Regions from separate parts of the Pseudoalteromonas sp. RB2-MNA-CIBAN-0110 genome, predicted to be linked through region 2. Evidence: predicted binding sites of a transcription regulator. Region 2 holds the regulator's gene; each other region holds the start of a gene.
What was found. The regulator sigma-54, encoded in region 2, starts transcription at its own class of promoters, with help from an activator protein. The targets are predictions, from matches to a motif close to GTTGGCACGNNNNTNGNNT.
Positions count from the first base shown of each region.

Region 1: the regulator sigma-54 is predicted to act here: its motif matches at 1,820-1,838, upstream of AAEY68_RS02235 (BON domain-containing protein).
Region 3: the regulator sigma-54 is predicted to act here: its motif matches at 2,603-2,621, upstream of fliE (flagellar hook-basal body complex protein FliE).

Region 1 covers NZ_JBEOOQ010000002.1:198,993-203,256, reverse strand. Annotated here, with positions in the region: gene suhB (inositol-1-monophosphatase) at 1-145, opposite strand, end outside; gene AAEY68_RS02245 (VOC family protein) at 422-838, shown strand; gene AAEY68_RS02240 (LiaF domain-containing protein) at 883-1,545, opposite strand; gene AAEY68_RS02235 (BON domain-containing protein) at 1,874-2,440, shown strand; gene AAEY68_RS02230 (YqaE/Pmp3 family membrane protein) at 2,513-2,671, shown strand; gene AAEY68_RS02225 (hypothetical protein) at 3,050-3,547, shown strand; tRNA gene AAEY68_RS02220 (tRNA-Ile) at 3,803-3,879, shown strand; gene AAEY68_RS02215 (5-carboxymethyl-2-hydroxymuconate Delta-isomerase) at 4,200-4,264, opposite strand, start outside.
Region 2 covers NZ_JBEOOQ010000014.1:70,561-74,824, forward strand. Annotated here, with positions in the region: gene lptC (LPS export ABC transporter periplasmic protein LptC) at 1-123, shown strand, start outside; gene lptA (lipopolysaccharide transport periplasmic protein LptA) at 113-658, shown strand; gene lptB (LPS export ABC transporter ATP-binding protein) at 655-1,380, shown strand; gene AAEY68_RS09155 (RNA polymerase factor sigma-54) at 1,450-2,949, shown strand; gene hpf (ribosome hibernation promoting factor) at 2,975-3,262, shown strand; gene ptsN (PTS IIA-like nitrogen regulatory protein PtsN) at 3,267-3,719, shown strand; gene rapZ (RNase adapter RapZ) at 3,738-4,264, shown strand, end outside.
Region 3 covers NZ_JBEOOQ010000010.1:53,570-57,833, reverse strand. Annotated here, with positions in the region: gene fliG (flagellar motor switch protein FliG) at 1-502, opposite strand, end outside; gene fliF (flagellar basal-body MS-ring/collar protein FliF) at 495-2,210, opposite strand; gene fliE (flagellar hook-basal body complex protein FliE) at 2,231-2,563, opposite strand; gene AAEY68_RS07325 (sigma-54-dependent transcriptional regulator) at 2,720-4,186, opposite strand; gene AAEY68_RS07320 (sensor histidine kinase) at 4,183-4,264, opposite strand, start outside.

The sequences.
Region 1 (4,264 bases), on a different contig from region 2:
CTTCGGCTTCTTTATCAATGTTAGTTACTAAGTCGTTAGCGCCTTTTTGTTGCACTTCAACTTTTGATAAATCTTCACTTGCGCGAAGTAAAATTTTGCCTGCGTTGCGCGCAGCGCGAACCGCAATGTTTAACATTGGATGCATGGTATTACCTTTGGGTTGTAAAAGAACGTTTATATATTTCAGCCGGCGTATTTTAGCGACTTTTGACATAAAGTAAACAATAAACCCCAAATACTTATGTTTGTTTTTTATACAAGATTGAAAAGTGTCTATATTTTTAAAAAATAATAATGAGCAATTAATAAGTCACTATGTTCCTTTGTGTGTTAATTAAATTGAATTAATTTTAAATAACGCTTTACCTAAAGTTAGCTTGAGGTTTTATCGTGCCCCTAACTTAATTGATAGGACAACATTATGTATTTAGAGCACGTAAACTTAGTCGCGAGTGATATAGATAGTATGCTTAAATTTTATCGCGCTGTATTTCCACATTGGTCGATTAGAAGTGAGGGCAGAGGCGATTGGCATGGAAAACCAAGACGCTGGGTACACTTTGGAGATGACACGCATTACATTGCGATAAGCAGCCATGGTGAGGGTGAAAACAGAAACTTATCGGGCCATCAAATTGGTTTTGCACACTTTGCTTATGTAACTAATAATTTAAGCGCAGTAGTAATGCGCTTAAATAAAGTGGGTTTTACAGTAAGCAAGCAAGGTAGCGAGAATCCTTTCAGAAAGAATGTCTACTTTATTGATCCTGCAGGGTTTGAAGTTGAGTTTGTAGAGTATTTAAGTGATATACCAAGCGAGCGAAATAACGATTTATAATAAAATACTAAGCAGCACGCTAAAGTGCTGCTACTCAATTATAGTTAGCGGCTATTACTACCCGTGCCAAACTGGGTTTTTAGCTCATTTGCAAAGCTCATAAATTTTTCTTTAATTGTGCGCTTTATTTTTACTTCAACCGATCCCATAACTGCCTTTCCTTCAATATGAATAGTAGGACCTTGGCGTTTGTTAAGCGACACAGATTTATTTTCAAGACTACTTAAAATACAAAACATTTTAGACACTACATTTACATGCTCTGGTACGTAAATCTCATCGCTACCAAAAATACAGTTAACGTGAATAGTTACATTTTGATGCGCAAAAATGGCATCAGTAAAATCAAGTACCACCGATCCCATAAAGTTACTTAAATATATATTTTTTGGGACAACCCACTGACCGCTTCGTTCGTTAGAGCCTAAAATACTGCGTAATGTAAAGTCATCATCACTGTTCTGCTGTGCGCTATAATGTGGTTTAAATTGCGATTGTTTTTCTGCTTTATATTGCTGATCGGTATTAAGTGTTAAGTCTTCTACTAAGGCTAGCAGTGCTTCGTTATTAGGTGCATCCATCGCGCTATCGAGTCGTCTCTCAAATGCATCAACAGAAATAACCCCATGACTGTAATTATAAATTAATTGATCAATTACTTGTTCGCGTACTTGCTCTATCGGGCGGTCTTCAACTTTTACAGACATGGGGCATTCCTTATTATATTTACTATTGATATTGCTCTTGATGTTTATATGCAAAGCACGCACCAAATATAATCACCTTAATTATCAGTAGGTTAATTTATAATGATGTTTTTTATTTTGTTATATTAACGATAGATTAACCAAAAATGCAATTATCTAGCTATTTTCACTATTTGAGAAAGTTTTACCGAGTAGCCTGTAAATAGTTACACAACTATAGATAATGACTCACTCAAAAATTAACTCAACCTGTTGAAATTTAAGTATAAATAAAGTTGGCCCAAAGCTCGCATTAGTTAAAGTGTCTTTAATCAAAAGGAGAAAGATTATGAAAACATTTAACAAGTCTATTATCGCAGCTCTAGTTCTTGGTACTACGGCTATGGGTGCCCAAGCAAACAGCTGGGAAAACGAAAGTAAAGATGCTTGGATTGACGGTAAGGCAGAAACAGTTCTACTTATGAACACTAATCTAAACAACTTTGACATTAACACTGATGTAAAAAATGGCAAAGTAGTACTTACAGGTAAAGTTAATAGCGAGCTTGATAAAGAGCTAGCAGAAGAACTTGTACTTAGCTTAGATGGTGTATCTGATGTTGATAACAGCCTTACTGTTGTTAAAAGCATGGATACCAAAGATAAAAGCAATGACATGATGGACGATGATGATAACGACCTAACGGACGCTAAAATCACCACTGTAATCACAACTCGCTTCCTGTTTGACTCAGAAGTTGGTGGTACAGACATTGATGTTGATACCGACAATGGTATTGTAACTCTGAACGGTTCAGTAGAGTCTGAAGCTGAAAAACAACTAGCAGTTAAAATTGCTAAAAATGCTGAAGATGTTCGTGACGTAGTTGATAAACTAGCTATTGTTGCTGAATAATACAGTATGGTTAAGGCCCACTAACACTGGGCTTTACGTCTTTTTAATGCTTAATTTAAATGGAGTTTAGTCATGGATATTATTCGTATAATACTTTCGGTTTTATTACCGCCATTAGGTGTGTTTTTGCAAGTTGGCTTAGGTATGCATTTTTGGTTAAATATTTTATTAACACTGCTAGGTTATTTCCCAGGGTTAATACATGCAATCTACATTATTGCGAAAAAATAATGACAGATTATATATTGTGTAAGCCGACTACTGAGGGCTAATGATACAAGTGCCCCAGTACTGTTCGGCTCACAATATTAGCTTTTAAAGTAAATATTTTTTATCAAAATCTAATTTTTAATTTACTCAAACTAAGTGATTTATTTCTTGTAACTCACTCCCAAAATACCCTCAGCCAAACCATTGTTTACTTCAATTAAACTTTCTAACTAACTGCAGTGTTCTGATTCTGTATTGATGCTAGTTAGGAAATCTTTAACATTAGTTTGTTTATATATCTACAATACGCGATTAATTACTCTATTATTTAGTGACAATATTACCATCACTTCTAGTGTTATCATTAAACCAAGCTTTTACGCATATTGAGGTAGCTAATTGAATATTCGACTTATACTGTCAGGCGTTGTGTCATTCGTTTTCTATTTTAGCTGGGCCTACTGGGCAAACAGTTCGGCAGATATTGCTAAATCGGTCACGCTTCAAGCTGCATTAGTACAAGGTTTGTATAGTGGATTTGTAACGCTGTTTTTTACTTTTATTTTAGAAAAGGTCGTCAACAAGTATAAGTTTAGTTATGTAACGCTTGCGTTTGTAACTCCAATTATTTGTATGTTTCATTCTAAAACACCACAAAACGTAGCAATACGACAAAGCTTCAATAATGCAATTAACTCTAGCGCCTCGTATTTAGGTAACAAAAAAATAGCAGGTGTACTTTTTGCGCCTATTATTCCGATTACTGTTCAATCGAGCTTAGTGATTATGGTGAATGTAATTAATCAGACACCTAATTTGGCACTTACAGTGGCCCCAAGCATATTTTTTACAGCCTTGTATGCCTACACATATATGTTAGCTTTACTTAAAAAGTAGAGCGTTAAATACAAAAGACTACATGTGGGAGGAAGGTTTTTATAATTTAATGCAGAGAATATCATCGGGAATATCTTGTATTTTATGCTTATACCCACCTAAAAGATTACTATTTAAGCAGTTAGCTTACTGATTGTTAAAATAAAGGTGTTTGGTAGTGACAAGCACCTAAAAAGTTTTTATACTGCAACCCGCTTTAGTCGCTCTGTGACTGAACGCTTCAAAAATTAACTGCCTAGCAGTTATATAAAAGTTGGCCCCTTAGCTCAGTTGGTTAGAGCACACGACTCATAATCGTTAGGTCCCCAGTTCGAGTCTGGGAGGGGCCACCACTTTTGCAAACTTTCCAAAAAATACCTACTCAAATTATTTAAAGCTACATGAACTTAATATCGTGTAATTTATTATTCTTTATTTACCTCTAATAATAAATATAATTTAAATAAAGTTAATCCATAGATTAAGCTAAGCTTTCTTAAATTTGAAAGAGTGCGAATGCACTATTAAATTCCAGCGTTAAATCGGACGCTATTCATGCTCTGTTTTGTAAATGACAATGAGCTGCACCTGATTTTAGAATACAAAAAAAGCCCCTATTGGGGCTTTTTACTTACTAGTGTTTACTTTTATTGCTCAAAACTACAAGAGTTAACTAATTTTTACGGTATATCTCATGCTCAATATCGTAAATATTTACGCTTAAACTGTCTGATGCTC
Region 2 (4,264 bases):
GAGCAACCCGTTATCATCACTGGACCCAATTTAAAAATCACTGGTAAAGGCCTAGAAGCCGACTTAAAAACCGAAGTGATAAAACTAATTAACCATACGCGAACCATATATTATGACCAATAAAATATTAAAATCACTTATTATTCCTACACTTATACTAGCGTTTAATAGTAGTGCTGCAGAGCAAAACACGCAACCGACTGCAAATCAAATTTCAATAAGCGCCGATAAGCAAGAAGGTCAATTAAAAGCTAATGTCGGGATTTTTGAGAAAAACGTTGAAATTATTCACGGTAATCGCCGTATCACAGCCGACCGCTTAGAAGTACATAAACGCGATGAACTTGGTGATAATAAACAATTATTAATTGCTACAGGTAGCCCTGCGCACTTTGAAGAAAAGCAATCAGATGGCACGACTATGAGCGCCAGTGCTGACGAAGTACGTTATGATGTATCTAAGCGTTTTTTAACGCTTGTTGGTAATGCACAAGTATCGCAAGCGGGACAAAAAATAAATGCTAAAAGCATTACCTACGATATAGAGCAGCAGCTAATCAGTGCCGAAAAAGATGAAAACTCAACTGACCGCGTTCACACAATTTTAGTGCCAATCGAGACTAAAAAAAGTAAAAAAAGCGACAAAGGTCAACCATGAGCACATTAAAAGCAGAGCTATTAGCAAAGAGCTATAAAGGCCGTGAAGTTGTAAAAAACGTCGGCCTTGAAGTCAAAGCTGGCAGTATTGTTGGCTTACTTGGCCCTAACGGCGCAGGTAAAACCACCACGTTTTATATGATAGTAGGACTTGTACCTAGCGACAAAGGTAAAATATCGATAGACGATAACGATATTACTCTTTTACCTATGCATAGTCGTGCTAGATTAGGCATTGGCTACTTACCGCAAGAGTCTTCAATATTCAGAAAGCTGACTGTTTATCAAAACTTAATGGCCATTTTAGAAACGCGCAAAGAGTTAAATAAACAAGCTAGAGAAGACACTCTCGATAAATTATTAGATGAATTTAGCATACAACACATTCGTGATAGCCAAGGCATGGCATTGTCAGGTGGCGAACGTCGTCGTGTTGAAATAGCACGTGCGCTGGCAGCAGATCCTAAATTTATATTACTGGATGAACCATTTGCAGGTGTTGACCCGATTTCGGTGTTAGACATAAAGAAAATAATAGAACATCTTAAAAATCGTGGGATTGGTGTATTAATTACCGATCATAACGTAAGAGAAACCCTTGATGTTTGTGAAAAAGCCTACATTGTTTCTCATGGGGAGCTGATTGCATCAGGTACTCCAGAACACGTATTAAATGATAAAACAGTACGCGATGTTTACTTAGGCGAGCAATTTAGGCTGTAACATTTACGCCATGTCTTTAAGCATCTGCTAGTATTAATTATAACAACATAAAAGGATTGTTAGAGATACATGAGGCAATCACTACAGCTGCGCATGGGCCAGCAACTTACAATGACTCCACAGCTGCAACAAGCTATTCGTTTGTTGCAACTCAGTACATTGGATCTCCAGCAAGAAATACAAGAAGCTCTCGACAGCAACCCGCTATTAGAGGTTGAAGAAGCAGACTATTCAGAAGACGCTGCAGGTAAAAACGAGCAAAAAGCAGATACAGATGACATAACTGTTAGCGCATCTGCCGATGATGCTCCAAGCGAATACGAACAAGATAGTGGTGAAGCACTTGCAAAAGACACGCTAAGTGACGACATGGCTATGGATGTTAGTTGGGATGAGTACATGAGTGCCGCCCCAGCAGCATCATCGGGTCCGATGCCTGAAGACGAATCAATATACCAAGGCGCCTCTACTGAAACGCTCCATGAGTATTTAATGTGGCAGTTACAACTAACGCCATTTAGCCCTACAGACGAAGCTATTGCTATTGCTATTGTAGAAGCCGTCGATGATTCAGGTATTTTAACACTAAGCTGCGAAGAGATTTTAGAAAGCTTTAATCAAGAAAACGAAGATGATAACGAAGTCGAACTTGATGAAATTGAAGCTGTATTAAAACGCATCCAACTGTTTGATCCTGTTGGTATTGCTGCACGTAGTTTACAAGAGTGTTTGTGTATTCAGCTAAACCAGTTTGATAAAGAAACACCTTACATTAATGAAACAAAAATGATTTTAACCGAGCATATTGATTTATTAGCTGCTCGTGACTATCGTACATTAATGAAGAAAACTAAGCTCAAAGAAGAAGAGCTTAAAGAAGTAATGACATTAATACATACTCTTAGCCCTAAACCTGCAGATACTATTGTAAGAGAAGAATCTGAGTATGTTATTCCTGATGTGTCAGTTAAAAAAATCAAAGGCCGCTGGGTTGTTGAGTTAAACCCAGACAGCATGCCTAAAATTCGTGTTAATAGCCAATACGCGGCAATGTCTCGCACTGTAAAATCCAGTGGTGACAGCCAGTTTATTCGCTCGCATTTACAAGAAGCTAAATGGTTTATTAAAAGCTTAGAAAGTAGAAACGACACGCTATTAAAAGTAACAAATTGTATTGTTAAGCAACAACAAGGCTTTTTTGAACACGGTCCTGAAGCCATGAAACCAATGGTTTTAAATGATGTTGCTGAAATGGTAGAAATGCACGAATCAACAATTTCGCGCGTAACAACCCAAAAGTATATGCACACACCCCGTGGTATATTTGAGCTTAAATATTTTTTCTCAAGCCATGTAAGCACCGAAAACGGTGGTGAATGTTCATCTACAGCAATCCGTGCGCTTATCCGAAAATTAATCGCAGCAGAAAATTCAGCAAAACCATTGAGTGATAGCAAAATAGCGGATATATTGGCTGAGCAAGGAATTAAAGTAGCGAGACGTACAATCGCAAAATACCGCGAATCTCTGGCTATTCCACCGTCAAATCAACGTAAAAGTTTGATTTAAGACGCAAAAAAAGAGGGTAATGCTTATGCAACTAAACTTAACTGGTCGTCACGTAGAATTAACCGATTCACTAAGAGACTATATTAATACCAAATTTGCGAAGCTAGAAAGACACTCTGATCATATTAATAATGTTCATGTCATTCTCGATGTAGAAAAATTAAATCAAAAAGCAGAAGCCACCATACACGTAAGCGGTGCTGAGCTATTTGCCTCTACAGAACATCAAGATATGTATGCCGCCATTGACTCGTTGATCGACAAGCTCGATCGACAAGTAATTAAACACAAAGAGAAGCTTGCTCGACACTAATATGATGAAATTAAGCTCACTTATATGCCAGGACTGCAGCAAAGCTGCGGTCCTTTTTAATAGCAAAAAAAGAATTTTAGAGTTCATTAGCGAACTTGCTCACGACAAACTTCCGTATTTACCGCAACAAGATATTCTTAATGCTTTAATGAGCAGAGAGAAACTCGGTAGTACAGGTATAGGGCGTGGCATTGCCATTCCTCATGGAAGAATGAGCGGTGCAGAAGAGCCTTTGGCTTTAGTACTCGTTAGCGAAACTCCAATAAATTTTGATGCAATCGATAATCGCCCTGTTGATATTTTCGTCGCACTCATCGTACCAGATGGCGATAACCAGCAGCACTTAAAGACTCTAGCAACCATTGCTGATAAACTAAACAACAAAGATTTTTGTAAACAGTTACGCAGTGCAAAATCAGATACTGAGCTTTACCAAGTTATTGTCAATCAATCATAGTTTTATAAAGGGTGTTAAATGGAGTTAATTATCATAAGCGGCCGCTCTGGTTCTGGAAAGTCGGTTGCTTTACGCGTTGTAGAAGATTTAGGTTATTATTGCGTAGATAATATTCCAGTTAACTTGCTTCCTTCATTAGTTCGCAGTGTGTCTGATAGCTATGATAAAATTGCTGTTAGCATTGATGTGCGTAACATCCCTAAGCAACAAGATGAATTTAACGATATTCTTGAATACTTGCCTGGCTTTGCAAAACCTACTTTATTTTATTTAGATAGCGACGATCAAACATTGATCAAACGTTTTTCTGAAACTCGTAGATTACACCCACTATCAATTGACTCGTTGCCTCTTGATTTAGCCATCAAAAAAGAAAAAGAATTACTTGATGTATTAATCACCCGCGCCGACTTTATGATAGATACAACTGATTTAAGCGTTCATCAACTTGCTGAATCTATTCGTGAAAAGATTTTAGGTAAAAAAGATAAGCAACTGATTGTCACGTTTGAATCGTTTGGTTTTAAATACGGTATACCAAAAGA
Region 3 (4,264 bases), on a different contig from region 2:
AGCGCACTTTTTCAGGGAACTGAGCAATAATCTCAGCAGACTGCTCTGGCTCTAAGTACGATAATACAATGGTTTGAATTTGTGGATGCTCATTACGAATAATGTTTGCTACCTGCTTAGAGTCCATCCATTTTAATGAATCCAAACCTTTAGCGCCTGAGCCCATAACAATTTGGTCAATAAGGCTAGCGGCTTTGTCTTCACCAAGTGCTGCTGTAAGCGCTTTTTTAATAAAGTCTTCTGACTGAAAACCAATGGTACTAAAGCTTTGAATTTGTTCTATAAACAAGTTGTGTACAGCGCTAATCTTAGCTTGTGATAAGTCCTGTAACCCAGCCATCGCCATACCCACTTTTTGCACCTGTTTAGGTTCTAAGTGTTTAAGGATTTGCGCGGCATCTTCTTCTGATAAACTCAAAAGTAATATAGCGGCTTTATCTACCCCATCTAGCTTATCAACATCAAAGGCTGGCGGGAGTTGTTTTTGTTCTTGATCAGTCATCTTCTGTTAACCACGCTTTGACTACTTGTGATGATAGTTCTGGTTCGTTAGCTACAAGGGCACGAATTGCTTTAAGTAAATCTTCGTCGCCATGTAAATCCGGTAACTGCAGTGTACCATCACTTGAGAAACCAACCGAAGCAGAATCAAAGTCTTTATTTAGCATATCAAGCGTGTTGTCGCCAATATCTACGCCTGAACTTAATGCATCTTCGTCGTATTCTTCTAGTGTATCGTCTGGGTAAATTAAGCGCTTAAGCATTGGTTTTACTACTGCCATTATCAATACAATGATAACTAAGGCGCCTAATACAAGGCGGGCTATTTTCATAAACCAGTCTTGTTCCCACAGTGGCACTTCTATTGCTAAATTTGTTTCTTCACGTACAAACGGCACTGTCACTACTTCAAGTGCATCACCACGTTGCATATCAAAACCTACACCACCTTGTAGTAAGCGACGAATATTTGACAATGCCTCTACCGAACGTGGAGTCATGGTTGTTTCGCCGTTTTCTCCCACTTTAGCAATGTAGTCAACAGCAACTGATACGCTTATTCTACGTATTACACCACTTTGCTGGCGCTTATGAGAAATTGTAGTGTCGAGTTCATAATTACGCGTGGCTTCTTTGTGGCTGCGTGTTGGTGATGTAGCTGTGCCTGCACCACCTTGCCCCGCAACCTCAGGAATGTTCGAGTTTAACGGTGGCTGATTTGTAAGTGCACCTGGAATACCAACAGCTAGGCCGCCAATGTTATTTTCTTCAAATGTGGTTTCGCTTCTAACCGCTGGTAGGTCTGGGTTATAACGCTTTTGAGTTTCCTCAATCGAGCTAAAGTCCATACTCAAATCAACTTGAGCTGTATAGTTTGCAAGCCCAACAACCGGTATTAAAATACTGTCTATTTTTTCAAGGTACTCTTGTTCGCGCTTACGTTCTAAATCGTATTCTTTACGAGAGCGTGCTGCTAATGAGCTTTGCGAACCTGAATTTAGTAATCGACCATTTTGATCGGTAACAGTAACTCGCATAGGCTCTAAACCCTGTACTGCTGAAGCAATCATATCAACAACAGAGTCTACTTCTTCACGGTCGAGTGAGCGACCACGCTTAAGCGTTAATACAACAGTTGCTGATGGTTTTTTCTCTCTACGCGCAAATACGTTTTCTTTAGGAATAGCTAACAATACTTTGGCGCGAGTAATGTTGTTAAGTTCTTCAATGGTGCGTGCTAACTGCTGTTCTCGACCATGTTTTAGGCGTTCGCGCTCTAAGCGTTGGCTTACACCAAAGCCCATATCTTGCATAATTATATCAGAGCCAGATGCAGGGCCTTGATCTAACCCTTCGCGGGTCATTAACAATTTAATGTTTTGGTATTCGCTTTCATCAACCGATACAACGTTGCCATCTAGTTGATATTCAATTTGTTGCGCATCTAAAAAGTCGAGCGTTTGAATCAGCTCTTCAGTTTGCATTTTGCCTAACGGGCGCATATCTGGCTGACGAGCCCAAATAATAATAAAAATCGCGATAGCTAAACAAATAGCCAATGCTATAACCAATGTTACTTGGCGCAATACATCAACACCATTTAAAGCACTTAAGTAGCCTGACTTTTGTTCTTGTTGATCATCACCACCACTTTGGTCAATACCGCCACCAGCAAGTGCTAGGTCTGTAGATTGGTTAGATTGCGCCACAATAATTCTCCACTACCTAATTAAACAGGCATGTTCATGATTTCTTTATAAGCTTCAACAAGTTTATTACGAACCTGTACTGTAGCCTCAAAAGCAACTGACGATTTTTGAGAAGCAATCATCGCTTCAGCAAGCGATACACTTCGATCACCCATCTCAACTGCTGTTACTTTTTGCGCGGCATCTTGTTGTAATCCATGCACTGAATTTAGTGCATCACTTAGCATGTCGCCAAACTGGGAAGTAGAAGTAGGTTGAACTTGAGTCGGCAATTTATTTATTTGATTATTACGGCCGGCTTCTAAAGCCATTGATTGCATTTCTTGAAATACAGCACTGTTTTGAATTTTCATAATTTATCTCTGACACGCAGTGAACTCTTACAAGTAATAAAGCACAAAGCATGCCAAATAATTAATCATTAAAATACAATAGGTTAACTTTGATTTGTGTTAGTCAGAGTTTTGACAACCCTAAGTTCGCAGCGCAAACTTAGGGTTTATAGGAGGTTATGCAGGAAGTGAAATACCTAAATCGCGCATTTGTGCTAGTTTATAACGTAAAGTTCGTGGGCTTATGCCTAACGTTTCGGCAACGTCTTTACGCTTGCCTTGGCAACGTGCAAGGGTTTCTAAAATAATGCGATGCTCTTTGTCTTTAAGCTCATCTTTATAGCTACCGGTATCTGCCGCTAGTAAACCTTGCTTAGGCTCATCCTCGGCATGCGATTTTTCATCATAATATGCAGAGCTTAGCGTGCTTTTATCAACGCCTTTATCTGCGTGAGCTAATTCTGTTGGCGATACTGTTTGCGCTGGTGCCAATGATGGCTCCATAACAAAGTTATTAGATACTAAGTTTTCGATAAAAATAGCATGCTCGTTTATTGTGTTACCCGTGCGCAGTATAAGCGCACGTTGTATAACGTTATCAAGCTCGCGCACATTACCAGGCCATGCATGAGCCAGTAACTTTTGCTCGGCAGCTTTATCTAAATACGCCATAGGCTCTTTGCTTTTACTTATATGGCGCTCAATTAAATGCTTAGCCAATACAATAATATCGCCTGGGCGTTGGCACAATGGTCGCCACATTAGTGGAAAAACATTAAGCCTGTAATATAAATCTTCTCTAAACTGATTTTCAGACACGGCTTCTTTTAAATCACGATTACTGGTTGCCAAAATACGTACATCGAGCTGGATTGTTTTACGACCCCCTAAACGCTCTACTTCACGCTCTTGCAGCACGCGTAAAAGTTTAGCTTGTAGCCCTAAGTCCATCTCAGTAATTTCATCAAGTAAAATAGTACCGCCTTGTGCTTGCTCAAACTTACCCGGACATGCTTGAATCGCGCCCGTAAAAGCTCCTTTTTCGTAACCAAATAACGTGGCTTCGAGCATATTTTCAGGAATTGCCGCGCAGTTAATCGCCACAAATGGCTCATTACATCGGCTCGACTTATCATGAATATAACGAGCAAGTACTTCCTTACCTGAACCACTTGGGCCAAGTACCATCACACTTGCATCAGAGCGTGCTACTTTACTCGCAAGCTCCAATAATTGAATACTAGTTGGGTCAGCAACAATAGGTCCGTCGGTTTCTTTTGCTTTTTCAGGCAAATAACGACTCACCATATTTAACAGCACTTCAGGTGCAAATGGTTTAGCCATGTAGTCAATTGCACCTAGGCGCATGGCTTCTACCGCATCGTCAATTGTGGCGTACGCCGTCATCATCAATACAGGTAAATCAGGGTGGTTTAATTTAATACTGCGTAGTAAATCCAGTCCACTCATTGCGCCCATTTGCACGTCGCTTACAACAAGCGAAAATTGATCTTTTTTAAGCAGTAACATTGCTTGCTCAGCACTGTTGGCTGCAACACATTCAATACCCGAAATTTCAAGGGTATCTATTAAGGCTTCACGAAGCCCTGCGTCATCTTCGACAACTAAAATAGTGTTACTCATAATGACCCCTCTAGTTTAGATGTTGCTTTAATAGGCAGTAACAAACTAAAGCAGGCACCACCCTGCGTATTATTGGTC